Regions from separate parts of the Arthrobacter sp. JZ12 genome, predicted to be linked through region 3. Evidence: riboswitches for the same ligand, from Rfam matches in the RefSeq annotation. Region 3 holds a riboswitch; each other region holds the start of a gene.
What was found. A riboswitch is a leader RNA that binds a small molecule or an ion and turns the genes downstream of it on or off. The one in region 3 is predicted to bind thiamine pyrophosphate.
Positions count from the first base shown of each region.

Region 1: another riboswitch for thiamine pyrophosphate. It lies ahead of GC088_RS13005 (ECF transporter S component); the one in region 3 lies ahead of GC088_RS06765 (bifunctional hydroxymethylpyrimidine kinase/phosphomethylpyrimidine kinase).
Region 2: another riboswitch for thiamine pyrophosphate. It lies ahead of thiO (glycine oxidase ThiO); the one in region 3 lies ahead of GC088_RS06765 (bifunctional hydroxymethylpyrimidine kinase/phosphomethylpyrimidine kinase).

Region 1 is NZ_CP045246.1:2,795,864-2,800,205, reverse strand. Features, by position in the region: gene GC088_RS13030 (Na+/H+ antiporter subunit D) at 1-807, shown strand, start outside; gene GC088_RS13025 (Na+/H+ antiporter subunit E) at 804-1,406, shown strand; gene GC088_RS13020 (MrpF/PhaF family protein) at 1,403-1,675, shown strand; gene mnhG (monovalent cation/H(+) antiporter subunit G) at 1,683-2,066, shown strand; gene GC088_RS13010 (DUF4235 domain-containing protein) at 2,069-2,329, opposite strand; TPP riboswitch at 2,444-2,559, shown strand; gene GC088_RS13005 (ECF transporter S component) at 2,613-3,221, shown strand; gene GC088_RS13000 (ABC transporter ATP-binding protein) at 3,223-4,342, shown strand, end outside.
Region 2 is NZ_CP045246.1:2,325,474-2,329,815, reverse strand. Features, by position in the region: gene GC088_RS10670 (HNH endonuclease signature motif containing protein) at 1-670, opposite strand, end outside; gene thiE (thiamine phosphate synthase) at 765-1,415, opposite strand; TPP riboswitch at 1,429-1,566, shown strand; gene thiO (glycine oxidase ThiO) at 1,559-2,692, shown strand; gene thiS (sulfur carrier protein ThiS) at 2,689-2,949, shown strand; gene GC088_RS10650 (thiazole synthase) at 3,080-3,799, shown strand; gene GC088_RS10645 (hypothetical protein) at 3,821-4,126, opposite strand; gene GC088_RS10640 (DUF3107 domain-containing protein) at 4,158-4,342, opposite strand, start outside.
Region 3 is NZ_CP045246.1:1,467,914-1,472,255, reverse strand. Features, by position in the region: gene obgE (GTPase ObgE) at 1-137, opposite strand, end outside; gene rpmA (50S ribosomal protein L27) at 266-526, opposite strand; gene rplU (50S ribosomal protein L21) at 580-888, opposite strand; gene GC088_RS06765 (bifunctional hydroxymethylpyrimidine kinase/phosphomethylpyrimidine kinase) at 1,041-2,702, opposite strand; TPP riboswitch at 2,694-2,811, opposite strand; gene GC088_RS06760 (Rne/Rng family ribonuclease) at 2,920-4,342, opposite strand, start outside.

The DNA.
Region 1 (4,342 bases), 1.3 Mb from region 3:
GTGGTGGCGCTGCTGACCATGATCGTCGGAATCCTGGGCGCCCTGGCCCAGTCGGACATCAAACGTATGCTCTCCTTCACCCTTGTCAGCCACATCGGCTACATGGTCTTCGGGCTGGCGGTGTCCACCGTCGTCGGCCTGGCTGCCGCCGTCTATTACGTTGCCCACCACATCATCGTGCAGACCAGCCTGTTCCTGGTCACCGGGCTCATCGAGCGGCGGGGAGGCACCGCAAACATGGACCGGCTCGGCGGACTGGCGAAGATCTCGCCCCTGCTGGCAATGCTGTTCTTCGTCCCGGGCATGAATCTGGCGGGTATACCGCCGTTCTCGGGCTTCCTCGGAAAGCTCGGACTGCTGCAGGCAGGCGTGGAACTGGCAACGCCGGTGGCCTACGTCCTGGTAGGTGGAGGCGTGCTGACCAGCCTGATCACCCTGCTGGTCATAGCGAGGGTCTGGAACCGCGCCTTCTGGCGCAGGCCGGAGGACGCAACCCACCCGGACCCCATCCTGCTCGCACAGCGCGAGGACGGCTCCGCCATCCGCACCTCCGGACGCGTTGTGGGGCACACCGAGGGGCGCTTCGCCGGCCGGAAGCCCGTCAACCTGCTTCCGCGCACCATGGTGGGGGCAACGGTGGGGCTGGTGGCACTGGGCGTTTCGCTCACCGTCTTCGCGGGACCGCTGTTCTCCCTCAGTGATCAGGCAGCCGAGCAGATGCTGGAGCGCACCCCCTACATCGACGCCGTCCTCGGCGAGGGCGCGACGGCGGCGGCCCAAACTACTTCGGCAGGAGTAGCGCCGTGACAAGACAACGTATCCCACTCCGGGTGGAACTGCCGCTGCTGATCTGGCTGGTGCTGGTCTGGGGAGCCCTGTGGCAGGACTTCAGCCCGGGCAACCTGCTCTTCGGAGCTCTCATCGCGTTTGTGGTGGCGAACCTGCTGTACCTCCCGCCCGTGGAACTGAGCGGGCGGTTCAACGTCCTCTACGCGGCGGGCTTCGCAGGCCGCTTCCTCTACGAACTGGTGTTGGCAAGCCTCCAGGTCTTCTGGTTGGCGCTCACCCGCGGGCCCCGGCTCAAGAATGCAGTGGTCGCGGTGAAGCTCCGCAGCCCGTCCGACCTGCTGGTCACTGCCACCGGCCACGCGATCTCCCTCATCCCGGGATCCCTGGTGGTGGAAGTGGACCGTTCCACCTCCACGCTCTACCTCCACTGCCTGAATGTGGCAACGGATGACGACGCCACGAATATTCGGCGCGGGGTCCTCCGCACCGAGGAGTGGCTCATCCGGATCATGGGCACCCGCGAGGACCTCGCACTCCTCAAGGCGGAGCGGGAAGGCATCCCCGCGGGCGCCCAGGGCAGCGGAGTCGAAAGCAGCAACGGAAGGGAGGCGGAATGAGCGTACTAACAGGAGTCACGGCGGGCATCATCGCGGTGATCCTCGGGATCGCTGCCCTCTGCACCATCTACCGCGTGGCGAAGGGGCCGTCGATCCTTGACCGCGTTCTCGCAGTGGACGTGCTGCTGGCCATCGTGGGCGGCTCCCTCGCCGTCGACATGGTGGTGAATCGGCACACCAACCACCTGGCCATACTGGTGGCCATCTCGGTGATCGGGTTCATTGCTTCGGTGACAGTTGCCCGCTTCGTCACGGACGCCAAGAAGTGAGGTCGCCATGGAAGCTCTGTTGAACGGACTGACAGCCGCCCTGCTGCTGGGCGGTGCGCTGATGTCCCTCGCGGCCGCCGTCGGGCTTTTGCGCTTTCCGGACCTGCTGAGCCGGATGCACGCGGCAACCAAGCCGCAGGTGCTGGGGCTGCTGCTTTTCCTGCTGGCGATCGCCGTGGAGCTACGTAGCTGGGCGCTGGTGCCGGTTCTCATTGTCTGCTGGATCTTTCAGCTCCTCACGGCACCGGTCTCGGCCCACATGGTTGGCCGGGCAGGCTACCGGACCAAGCACCTGCGCAAGGACCTGCTCAGCAGGGACGACCTGAACGAGGTCGTGGAACACGCGGCCACCCGCCATCGTGAGAAGGGTGACCGCGCATCCGATAGCTGAGCCTAGGTGAGGTGGCGGGTGTTCTCGTAGCGCTGGATGGCCCGCTGCGTGGTGCGGTTGGTGAGAACGCGGATGGTGGTGCTCACGCTTCCGGAGATGATCGCGAAGGCCAGTGCAGAACGGAGGCTGTTCTCCAGACCCTCCTTGTCCTTCGGGGGCTCGTTGCCGGTCACGCGCTTCCAGAGGAAGTCCACCAGCTGCGTGCTCACGAGGCCCGCACCGATGCCCAGTCCCACACCCATCAGCTTGAAAATCAGATTCATGGCGCCTCCTTCAGTCGGCTTAGCTTTGCTTCCAGCCTAGCGTTACCGAGCGCGTAAGGAACGACCTCGAGGTCCCGGTTACCCCCTTTCCGGGTGTAAAGTGGACTTCGCTCAAAACAACGACAGGGGAGCGCATCCACATTGGTGGAGGGCGCTGAGAGTGCGGACCACCGCAGACCCTCGAACCTGATCCGGCTAGTACCGGCGAAGGGAGTCGAGTTCTCAGGGCGGCCGGCGGCGTGCCGGTATGCCCTCCCCTCCTGTATCCAGGAGGATCCCACCCATGACTGCAACTCAGTCTTCGCAGCCCACAAGCCGGCGCCGGTACGAATGGCGCGTCGTCGATATCGTCGTCGCATCCGTCATCTCCGTCGCCGTGGGCGTCATCTTCTTCGCGTGGTCGGCTGGTTACAGCGGCATCGCCGCGGTGACCGCTGCCTACCCGCCGCTGGCCGGGCTCTACACCGGCGGTTGGCTCATCGCCGGCGTGCTGGGCGGACTCATCATCCGCAAGCCCGGCGCGGCCATCTACTGCGAGGTTGTCGCGGCAGCCGTATCCGCACTGATCGGCACCCAGTTCGGCGTCGCTGTCCTCCTCTCCGGCCTCATCCAGGGGATCGGTGCTGAACTGGTATTCGCCCTGTTCCTCTACCGTCGCTGGAACCTGGGCGTTGCGCTCCTCGCGGGACTGAGCGCCGGACTTGCCCTCGCGATCAGCGAAAACATCATGTACAACGCCGCCTGGGCGCTCGACTACAAGCTGGTGTACGGGGTTTTCGCCGCAATTTCCGGCGTCGTGCTGGCAGGCCTGCTGTCCTGGCTTGCCACCCGCGGGCTGGCGAAGACGGGCGCGTTGTCATCGTTTGCTTCGGGCCGCACCGCCGACGTCTGACATGGGAGTGTCAGTCACCGCCCGGGGCTGGGGCTGGCGGCACTCCGGGCGCTCGCGCTGGGCGGTCCGCGACGTCGACCTGTCCATTGGTGAGGGCGAGCGCGTACTGCTGCTGGGTGCCTCCGGTGCCGGCAAGTCCACACTGCTGCATGGCCTGGCGGGCGTCTTGGGCGAGCAGGAAGAGGGTGAGCAGGCCGGCGAACTGGCTGTCGACGGCGCGCGGCCGGCAGCCGCGCGCGGCCGTTCCGGGCTTGTCCTGCAGGATCCCGACACCCAGCTGGTTCTGGCCCGCGTGGGGGACGAGGTCGCGTTCGGCGCCGAGAACCTGGCGGTGCCGCGGGATGAGATCTGGCCGCGGGTCCACCGGGCGCTTGGCGACGTCGGCCTCGAAGTGCCCCTCAACCATCCGACCACGGCCCTCTCCGGGGGGCAGAAGCAGCGGCTGGCGCTGGCAGCCGTGCTGGCCATGCAGCCGGGTTTGCTGCTCCTCGACGAACCAACCGCGAACCTCGACCCGGCCGGCGTCCTCGAGGTGAGGGACGCCGTCGTGCGCGTGCTGGACCGCACTTCCGCCACCCTGGTGGTGGTGGAGCACCGCGTCGACGTGTGGGCGGGTGTTGTGGACCGCGTGGTGGTCCTTGATTCCGACGGCGGCATCCTCGCCGACGGAAAGCCGGGCGTGGTACTGCACCAGGAAGCAACGCGGGCCCGCCTCATTGAGGCGGGTGTCTGGGTCCCGGGGCACTCCCCGCTCTCCACGGCAGGCCCGGCCGCGCAGTCCGGGCTCGCCGGCGACAGCGAGGACCTGTTGCAGGCGTCGGGCCTGTCCGTGGCGCGTAGACGGCGAGGGGCAGCAGTGCTCGACGGCGTCGACCTCACCCTGCGCCGGGGTGAGTCCCTCAGCGTGCTCGGTCCCAACGGAGCGGGGAAGTCCACGCTCGCACTTACCCTGGCAGGACTGCTGCAGCCCCGCGGCGGCGAGCTGAGCGCGCTCGAGCCGCTGGCGCGCGGCGCCGGAAACAGGCCGCACCGGTGGAAGTCGGCCGATCTGGTGGACCGGATTGGCACTGTCTTCCAGGAGCCGGAGCACCAATTCCTCACGCCGTCGGTGGTCGAGGAGC
Region 2 (4,342 bases), 860 kb from region 3:
TTTCCAGGATCGTCTCTTCGAAGTGTGGCACCGCGTGGGCCGGGATGAAGGAGGATTCCTCCACGATCACCCGGGCCTGCGCGGTAGTGATGCTACCGGCTTCCAGAGCCTCCCAGGTGGCGGGAAGATCATCAGCCAGGCGTAGCGAGTTCCGAAGCATTCGATGCGCCGTCCGGCCGGGTACCCGCAGCAAAGGCGCAATCTCCTCAGCGGCCAGCGGATGAGTCCCCGGCGGGTGCTCTTCACCGGTACGGCCGGCTTCGTGCCCGTCGACCTGACGGAAGACCTGAGCAGTCAGCGCAACCTTCTGCGCTGCCACCCACGACTCCAACCGGTCCGCCGCCAGCAGCAGATCAAGGGCGTCGGGCAGCCCCTGCAACCATGGGTTCGAGGTGGCGAGCATCCGCATCAGCGTCTCCGGCTCAGCTGCCTCAACCCGGGCGCGTTCTTCCTCATCGGTGGTGGAGTCCAGCTCGAACCCGTTGCAGTACCGCGGCGGGCCCGGACAAAACAGGCCCGTACACAGGTACGGCCGCCCACACGAGCACCGCGCACTGGCTTCCCCGCGGGCATCACTCTCGCGCGCACCACTCCCTACCGCAATGCGCGCAGGTTCAAGGGAGGCCGCACCATCGGAGCGGAGATCCTTGGTAGCCGTCGCCTGAGCCATGACTACAGTCCATCACCCGCCTCCGACATTCTTGGCCCGTATGCGTCCCTCGCTTTGAAAAATTGTTGAAACGCGTTGAGCGGGCAGACAATAGCTAGGCGGGAAGCTCCGCACGCAGTGCCTGGGCAGCCGCTTTGGGGTCCGTCGCCTCAGTGATGGCGCGAACGACGACGACGCGGCTCGCGCCTGCCTCAATCACGTCGCCTATATTCTGCTGGTCGATCCCGCCGATGGCGAACCAGGGCTTGAGCGCCCGGCCTTCGGCTTCGTGCGCCTGCTCCAGACGCGCTGCTTCCTGCACCAACTCGAGTCCGACGGCGGCCCTCCCGGGCTTGGTGGGCGTAGCCCACAGGGGCCCGACGCAGAAGTAGTCCACGTTCGGGTTTGCCGCCGCAGCAGCAGCCTCGACCGGGGAGTGTGTCGACAGGCCCAGGATGCCGCCGTCGTGCAGGAAAGGCCGGGCAATACCGGGCGGAAGATCCCGCTGACCAACGTGCAGGACCGGTGCGCCGCTTGCGGCGGCGATATCGGCGCGGTCGTTCACGGCCCAGAGCTTTCCATGCGCCACTGCGGCTGCCCGGAGCACCTCCAGAACCTCGAGTTCTTCCGCCGCTTCCAGGTTCTTGTCCCGCAACTGGATGATGTCCACACCGCCGGCGAATGCTGCGTCGACGAAGTCGGCGAAGTCGTTTTGTTGCGGGCGGGAATCGGTGCACAGGTACAGGCGAGCGGCGGAAGTTTGCATGCCACCTACAATAAGGGGGTACTGCGGGAGCCGTGCCGCGCTGACTTGGTTCAGTGCCAACGGCTGAGAGGGCGTTCGGCGCCGACCGCGTTGTGGAAACAACAAACCTGATCCGGGTCATGCCGGCGTAGGGAAGGACTCCTGTGGAAACAGAGGTGGATGTCGCCGTCGTCGGCGGTGGGATCGTAGGGCTGGGTATTGCGTGGGAAGCTCTCCGCAGGGGCCTGACCGCCGTCGTGATCGATCCGGCGCCCGCGACCGGAGCCACCCACGCCGCCGCCGGCATGATCGCGCCGGCCAGTGAACTGCACTACCGCGAGGAACACCTCCTGCAGTTGACTCTCGACTCGGCAGCCCGTTACCCGGAGTTCCTAGCCTCCCTCGAGTGGACCGGCATCGATCCCGAATACCGCGGGACCGGGACCGTGGTGCTCGCCGTCGATGCGGCTGACCGGCAGTCCCTCGCGGACCTCCGCGAGGTGCAGAAACTGCACGGACTTGATGTCGAACAGCTTCCGGTGCGCGAGGTGCGCCGCTCCGAACCCCTGATCGGGCCGGCACCAACCGGTGCATTTCGTGCCGCCGGTGACCACCAGGTGGATCCACGGAAGCTCGCAGAGTCGCTGCTCGTTGCGGTTCGCGCTCGGGGGCAGGTCATCGGGATGCGCGCCACTGCGCTCCAGCGCAGCGGGACGACGGTGACGGGGGTAATGCTCGACGACGGCAGTGCCGTTCGTGCCCGCTCCACCGTTGTTGCCAACGGGCTTGACGCAGCAACCCTCGAGGGACTGCCCGTCCCGCTTCCACTGCGTCCCGTGTACGGCGACATCCTCCGGCTGCGCGTGCCGACGACCTTGAGGCCGCTGCTCAACGCCACCGTGCGTGGACTGGTCCGCGGTCATGCGGTGTACGTGGTGCCGCGCGAAGACGGGACAGTGGTTATCGGCGCCACAATGAGGGAGGACGGCAGCGGTGCGGTGTCCGCGGGCGGTGTCTATCAGCTGCTCCGGGATGCGCAGCAGTTGATTCCGGCCGTAGCAGAACTTGAGCTGGAGGAAGTGCTTTGCCGGGCCCGTCCGGGCACGCCGGACAACGCGCCGCTGATGGGCTGTGTCCCGGGAAACGACGGCCTCATCGTGGCCACAGGCTTCTTCCGGCACGGGGTGCTGCTGACCCCCGCTGCGGCGGCCGCTTGCATTGATCTTGCGGAAGGCAAGCCGCTGCCGGCAGGCCATGAGCGGTACCGGCCCGACAGGTTCCAGAAGGGAAGTGTATGAGCACTCAACAAGTACAGGCCGCCCGCACCGTTACGGTGAACGGCGAAACGCTATCGACGGCGGCTGCCGACCTGCTTCAGCTGGTCGCAGAACATACCGGCAGGCCCCTGGCGCCGTCCGGGCAGCCTGCAGACGGAGCCCGTCTTGGCGTGGCCGTCGCGGTGAATGCCACAGTGGTGCCGCGCAGCCAGTGGGCGGGCCTGCAGTTGGCCGATGGCGACGACATCGAACTCGTCACAGCAGTACAGGGAGGCTGAGTTGCAGGAAAACACTAACGTGCAGGAAAACACTAACGTGCAGGGGAACTTTAAGGTGCAGGAGAACTTGGCACCCCAGCCCGCTGACCCGCTGGTGATCGACGGGATAGCGCTCGCATCCCGACTGATCATGGGGACGGGGGGAGCTCCCAGCGTGGACGGACTGGGCGAAGCACTGGCGGCCTCGGGCACAGAGCTGACGACGGTGGCCATGCGGCGCTACACGCCACAAGCGGGCGCTAGTCTGTTCCAGTTGCTTGAGGGACAGGGGATGAGAATCCTGCCTAACACCGCGGGCTGCTTCACGGCCCGGGAGGCAGTGCTGACCGCCGAACTGGGCAGGGAGGCGCTGGAGACGAACTGGGTGAAGCTGGAAGTTATTGCGGATGAGCAGACGCTGCTGCCCGACGCCGTCGAACTGGTGGAGGCAACGGAGCAGCTCGTCGGGCGGGGCTTTACCGTGTTCGCCTACACCAATGACGATCCGGTGCTCGCCCTCCGCCTGGAGCAGCTCGGCGCGGCCGCTGTGATGCCGCTGGGAGCTCCGATCGGTACCGGACTGGGGATCCTGAATCCGCACAACATCGAACTGATCGTGTCCCGGGCATCGGTTCCGGTAGTGCTCGACGCCGGGATCGGCACCGCATCGGATGCGGCCCTTGCAATGGAACTTGGGTGCGACGCCGTTCTGCTGGCTACCGCTGTCACCAGGGCCCAGGATCCGGTTGCGATGGCAAGTGCTTTCCGCCACGCGGTGATTGCCGGCAGGCTTGCGGCACGGGCGGGCAGGATACCGAAGCGCGAACATGCCCTGGCATCCTCATCATTCGAGGGCCGGGCCGACCTTTGAAAGCGCGTTATGCGGCGATACTCAGCGCCGCTTGAGGATTGCCGTCATAGCCGCCTGGTCAGCCTGCTCCCTGTGGCGGCCGAACCACCAGGCTGTGCCGGCCGTGACTCCTGCCGCCACGATCAGCGGCAGGAGCCAGGCCAGCCAGAACAGATCCGGATGATAGCCCAATCCCGTGAACTGCAGGATTATCCAGGTGAGAAGGGCTGAGACAAGGGCTGCCGCGGGCAGCAGCAGTAGTCCGTAGCGGTGGTGCCGAGGGTCTATCAACGAGGCTAGAAACCCGATGAATACTGACACCCCGGCGACCACGATCAGGGAAACCACTGCAGCATCCTTATCAGCTGGAGGGTGTGGGCTAGAGGGCGCCGAAACCAATACGGCGCGACTCGCTTTCGCCGATTTCCACGTAGCCCAGAACAGCTGAAGGGACAATCACCTGACGGCCCTTGGAGTCCGACAGTCGCAGCTCGGCACCGCCGTTCATGGCTTTGCTGACGATCTCTGCCACCTCGTCAGCGGTCTGGTTCGATTCCAGGACAA
Region 3 (4,342 bases):
ACTGCGCCGCCGTCTCCCCCGTTGCCGCCGTCGGGCCCGCCGAGCGGCTTGAACTTCTCGCGCTTCACCGAGACACAGCCGTGCCCGCCGGTGCCGCCCGATACATGCAGGACAACCCGGTCAACGAAGCTTGCCACGGTCTACTCCTCTTGGAAATGTTCAATCAGTGCCGAGTCTATGCGGCTTAAAAGAAGGTGGGGCGAGCCGTCCGGCTCACCCCACCCGAAAATCTTGTCGCGTTGAAGCGCGGTGCGGTTGCGAGTATTTACTCGGCTGCCGCACCCACAACGTTGACAACGCGGCGTCCGCGGCGGGTACCGAATTCAACGGCGCCGGCCTCGAGAGCGAACAGCGTGTCATCGCCGCCACGGCCAACGTTTGCGCCGGGGTGGAAGTGGGTTCCGCGCTGACGAACGATGATTTCACCGGCCTTGACGACCTGTCCGCCGAAGCGCTTCACGCCGAGGTACTGGGCGTTGGAGTCGCGACCGTTGCGAGTGGAGCTCGCACCCTTCTTATGTGCCATCTGTTATGCCTGCCTTCTTCTCAAAGAATCCTGGAATCAGTAACCGTGTGTGGTTACTTGATGCCCGTGATCTTCACCTTGGTGAGCTCGGAACGGTGACCCTGGCGCTTCTTGTAGCCGGTCTTGTTCTTGAACTTCTGGATTACAATCTTCGGGCCGCGAAGATTCTCGACGATCTCGGCAGTGACAGTAACCTTTGCCAGGTCCTGTGCTGCTGACGTCACCTTGTCGCCGTCTACCAGAAGGAGAGCAGGCAGCTGGAAGCTGGTGCCGGCCTCACCGGGGACGCGGTCAAGGGTAACGAGGTCTCCCACTGAAACCTTTTCTTGGCGGCCGCCTGCGCGGACAATCGCGTACACCACTTGGGAACTCACTTCTCTCGACGATCAAATTTGCATACATTTTCCGGGGAAGTACACCGTTCTCGGCGTATCCCTAAGGGGTGCCTGTGAACTTCCGTCACATCCGCCCACCGAAAAAAGTCATACGAGGGCGCTCGCACCGAAGATCTAGATTACGGCAATTTCGCGGATTCCCGCAAATTGAGCCGCGTCGGCGCGTCGAAAAACTCGTGCTCGTACCAGGCGGAGGCTTCGAAGGCTTCAAGCATAGCCGACCGGTCCTCTTCCGAAGCAGCCGCGAACGCCGCATCCGCGAAGGCGATTGCGCGCTCGGTGGCCGCGGCAAAGGCCGGGTCGGCGTAGGTCGCCATCCACGCTGCGTACGCGTGCTCCTCCGCACCCTCGGACCCCACCCACCGGGAATGAAGCGCGATTCCCACGTGCGCGTACAGCCAGTAGCAGGGCAGCACGGCCGCAACGAGGACGGGGTAGCTCGCATTCCCTGCGGCCGCCAGCAGATGGTCAACATACGCCTTGGTAACCGGGCCCTGACCGGCGTCAAGGGTGCGGCCCGAGAGCCAGGTGCGGTGCAGTTCCGACTCAACCTCCAGGCAGTTCTGCGCGGACGCAGCCCAGAAGAGCTGCTCGGCTTCGCTTGGAGCGAGGGAGCTTGCCCTGGCCAGAACGCGCGAGTAGCCCCGGAGGTACAGAGCGTCCTGCTCAAGGTAGTAGGCAAACTGGTCGGCGGGTAGCGTACCGTTGCCCAGCGCCGTTACGAAGCTCAGGGACTCAACCGCCGTGCGGGTTCGGGTGGTTCGCTCCCAGGCCTGCTCGCTGAACGGCCTGGTATCGCCCGGCTGCTTGCCGGCGGAGGAACCGGCCGAGGAACCGGCGGAGGAACCGGCGGAGGAACCGGCGGAGGAACCGGCGGAGGGTACGAAGGAATGGAAGTGGTGGATCGGTCCGTTGCCGTGACCCACCTCCAGTTCGCCGGCCCGCTCAAGGGCACCCTGCAGCCAGTTCTTGACCGATCGCAGGGACTGTTCCCAGTTGCCGGTCTGTGCATGGACTGTGGCCAGGGCAGCAGACAGGGAGCAGCCGGTTCCGTGAGTGTGCCGGGTCTGCACGCGGGGTCCGCCCACAACCGTAACGACGGCCGTACCCGCGGAGGGATCAACCAGTGCGTCCGGGCAATCGGTTCCGGCCAGATGGCCGCCCTTGACGAGCACCGCTGTGCCGGTGGACAAAGCAAGCCGTTCGCCCTGCTTCAGGGCAGCCTCCCAGTTCGCAGCGACGGGTTCGTTGACCAGCACAGCGAGTTCGGGAAGGTTCGGCGTCACCAGATCGGCCAGCGGAACCAGCCCGCGCAGGGCTTCCTCGGCGTCGGCTGCCAGAAGGCGGTCTCCGCTGGTGGCCACCATGACCGGATCAAGCACGACGACGGCACCCGCCACGAGCGGGAGCCACTCCTTCACCGTGTGGATGGTCTGCGCATCCCCCAGCATGCCGATCTTCACCGCATCGATTACCACGTCGTCGCTGACGGCGCGAAGCTGCTCCTCAAGGAATGCGGGCGGCGGGGTATGCACGCTTCGCACACCAAGGGTGTTCTGGGCAACGAGCGAGGTAACAACCGCCATGCCGTACCCGCCCTGGGCACCGATGCTCTTCAGGTCCGCCTGAATCCCTGCTCCGCCCGTCGGATCAGTCCCCGCAATACTCAGCACGCGCGGAATGGTGGTCACCCGCACGGGCTGTGCAGGGTTTTCCCGGTTCCCGTGGTTCTCAGGGCTTTCAATGTCTTCTGGGTGCTGCACGAGCGTGCGAATACTCATTCGCGACATCCCTCCGCTAGGCCAAAGGCCGCCGGGCGGCGGCCATCTCTAGATCAGGTTCAACGCGTCTCATCTCAGCCGGAAAGGACCGGCACCGCGTGTCACTTCGCCCCACCCTACCCCGCCCCGATGGTGGCGACCGACATTTCCGCCCACATATGACAGCGGCCGCTCCCATACCGGGAGCGGCCGCTGGCGTAGCTGGGTAGAGCTGGTACTAGAGCTCCGAAGCAGGAACCCCTACCCCGAGGATCGTAGGTTCCTCGGTAGTCTGCGGCTTCGGCGCGGGCGTGTGCGCGCGGGCTACATGCTGTGTTCCCGCCGCATGCTGAACCTCCGCCTCGGCAGCCCGCTCGATAGTCGATGTGGCGGCCGAGCCCTGCGCGCTGCTGGCAGCCCGGTGGCGCCGCTTCCGCCGGCTCGACGACGGAGCTTCAGGCTCCCCCTGCACCGGCTGCTGGGTGGGGCGTGCCTGTTCCTTCTCAACCTCGGCGGCCGGCTCTACCGGCTCCCCGGGCTCCACCGACGCAGTTGCGGATGCGTCATCCTGTGCTGCCGAAGGGAAGCGGTTGAAGGCTTCCGTGAGGCTCTCCAGCGTCAGGCGGGGCTCCTCGCGAACGGGAGCAGGAACACTCTCACCGCGCGGAAGGCTCACCTTCTCCCCATTTATCGTCAGGACAGCCGCAGAGGACGCTGCCGGCTCAACCGGATGATCTTCGTGTTCATGTGCTGCATGGGTGGCAGCAGCGATGTTGGCCAGGGCGGCACGGGCAGCCTCGGCACGCGCCTGCCGTTCGGCGTCGTCGGACTTCTGCTCCGGTGCCGGTGCCTGCTCCTCCTGCTGCTGGTTCCGCGCCCGGCGCTTGCGCTCGCTGCGGGATATCTTCTCCTGGCGCAGGTGCTGCTGGTGGTTATCAGGCGAGACTGCGTGGCGACGGTGCTCGACCGGCTCGTCATGGGTGACGACGCCGCGTCCGCCACAGTGCTCACAGTTCTCACCGAAGACCTCAAGCAGGCCGGTGCCCATGCGCTTCCGTGTCATCTGGACCAGGCCGAGCGAGGTCACCTCGGCAACCTGGTGCTTGGTGCGGTCGCGTCCGAGGCACTCGACCAGTCGGCGCAGAACCAGGTCACGGTTGGCTTCAAGCACCATGTCGATGAAGTCGATGACAATGATGCCGCCGATGTCACGCAGCCTCAGCTGGCGCACAACTTCCTCGGCGGCCTCGAGGTTGTTCTTGGTCACCGTCTCTTCGAGGTTGCCGCCGCTGCCGGTGAACTTTCCGGTGTTGACGTCGACGACGGTCATCGCCTCAGTCCGGTCGATCACCAGCGAACCGCCGGACGGGAGGAACACCTTCCGCTCCAGCGCCTTGTGGATCTGCTCATCGATACGCCGCGCAGCGAAGATGTCTTCATCCACGGTCCATTTCTCGAGCCTGCCCACCAGGTCGGGGGCAACGTACATGACGTAGGCCTCGATGGTGTCCCAAGCCTCCTCGCCGGAGACGATCAGCTTGGAGAAGTCCTCGTTGAAGACGTCGCGGACCACCTTGATGGTGAGGTCGGGCTCCCCGTACAGCAGTTCGGGAGCGAGCGTCTTGGTTGATGCCGCCTTACCCTCGATCGCTTCCCACTGG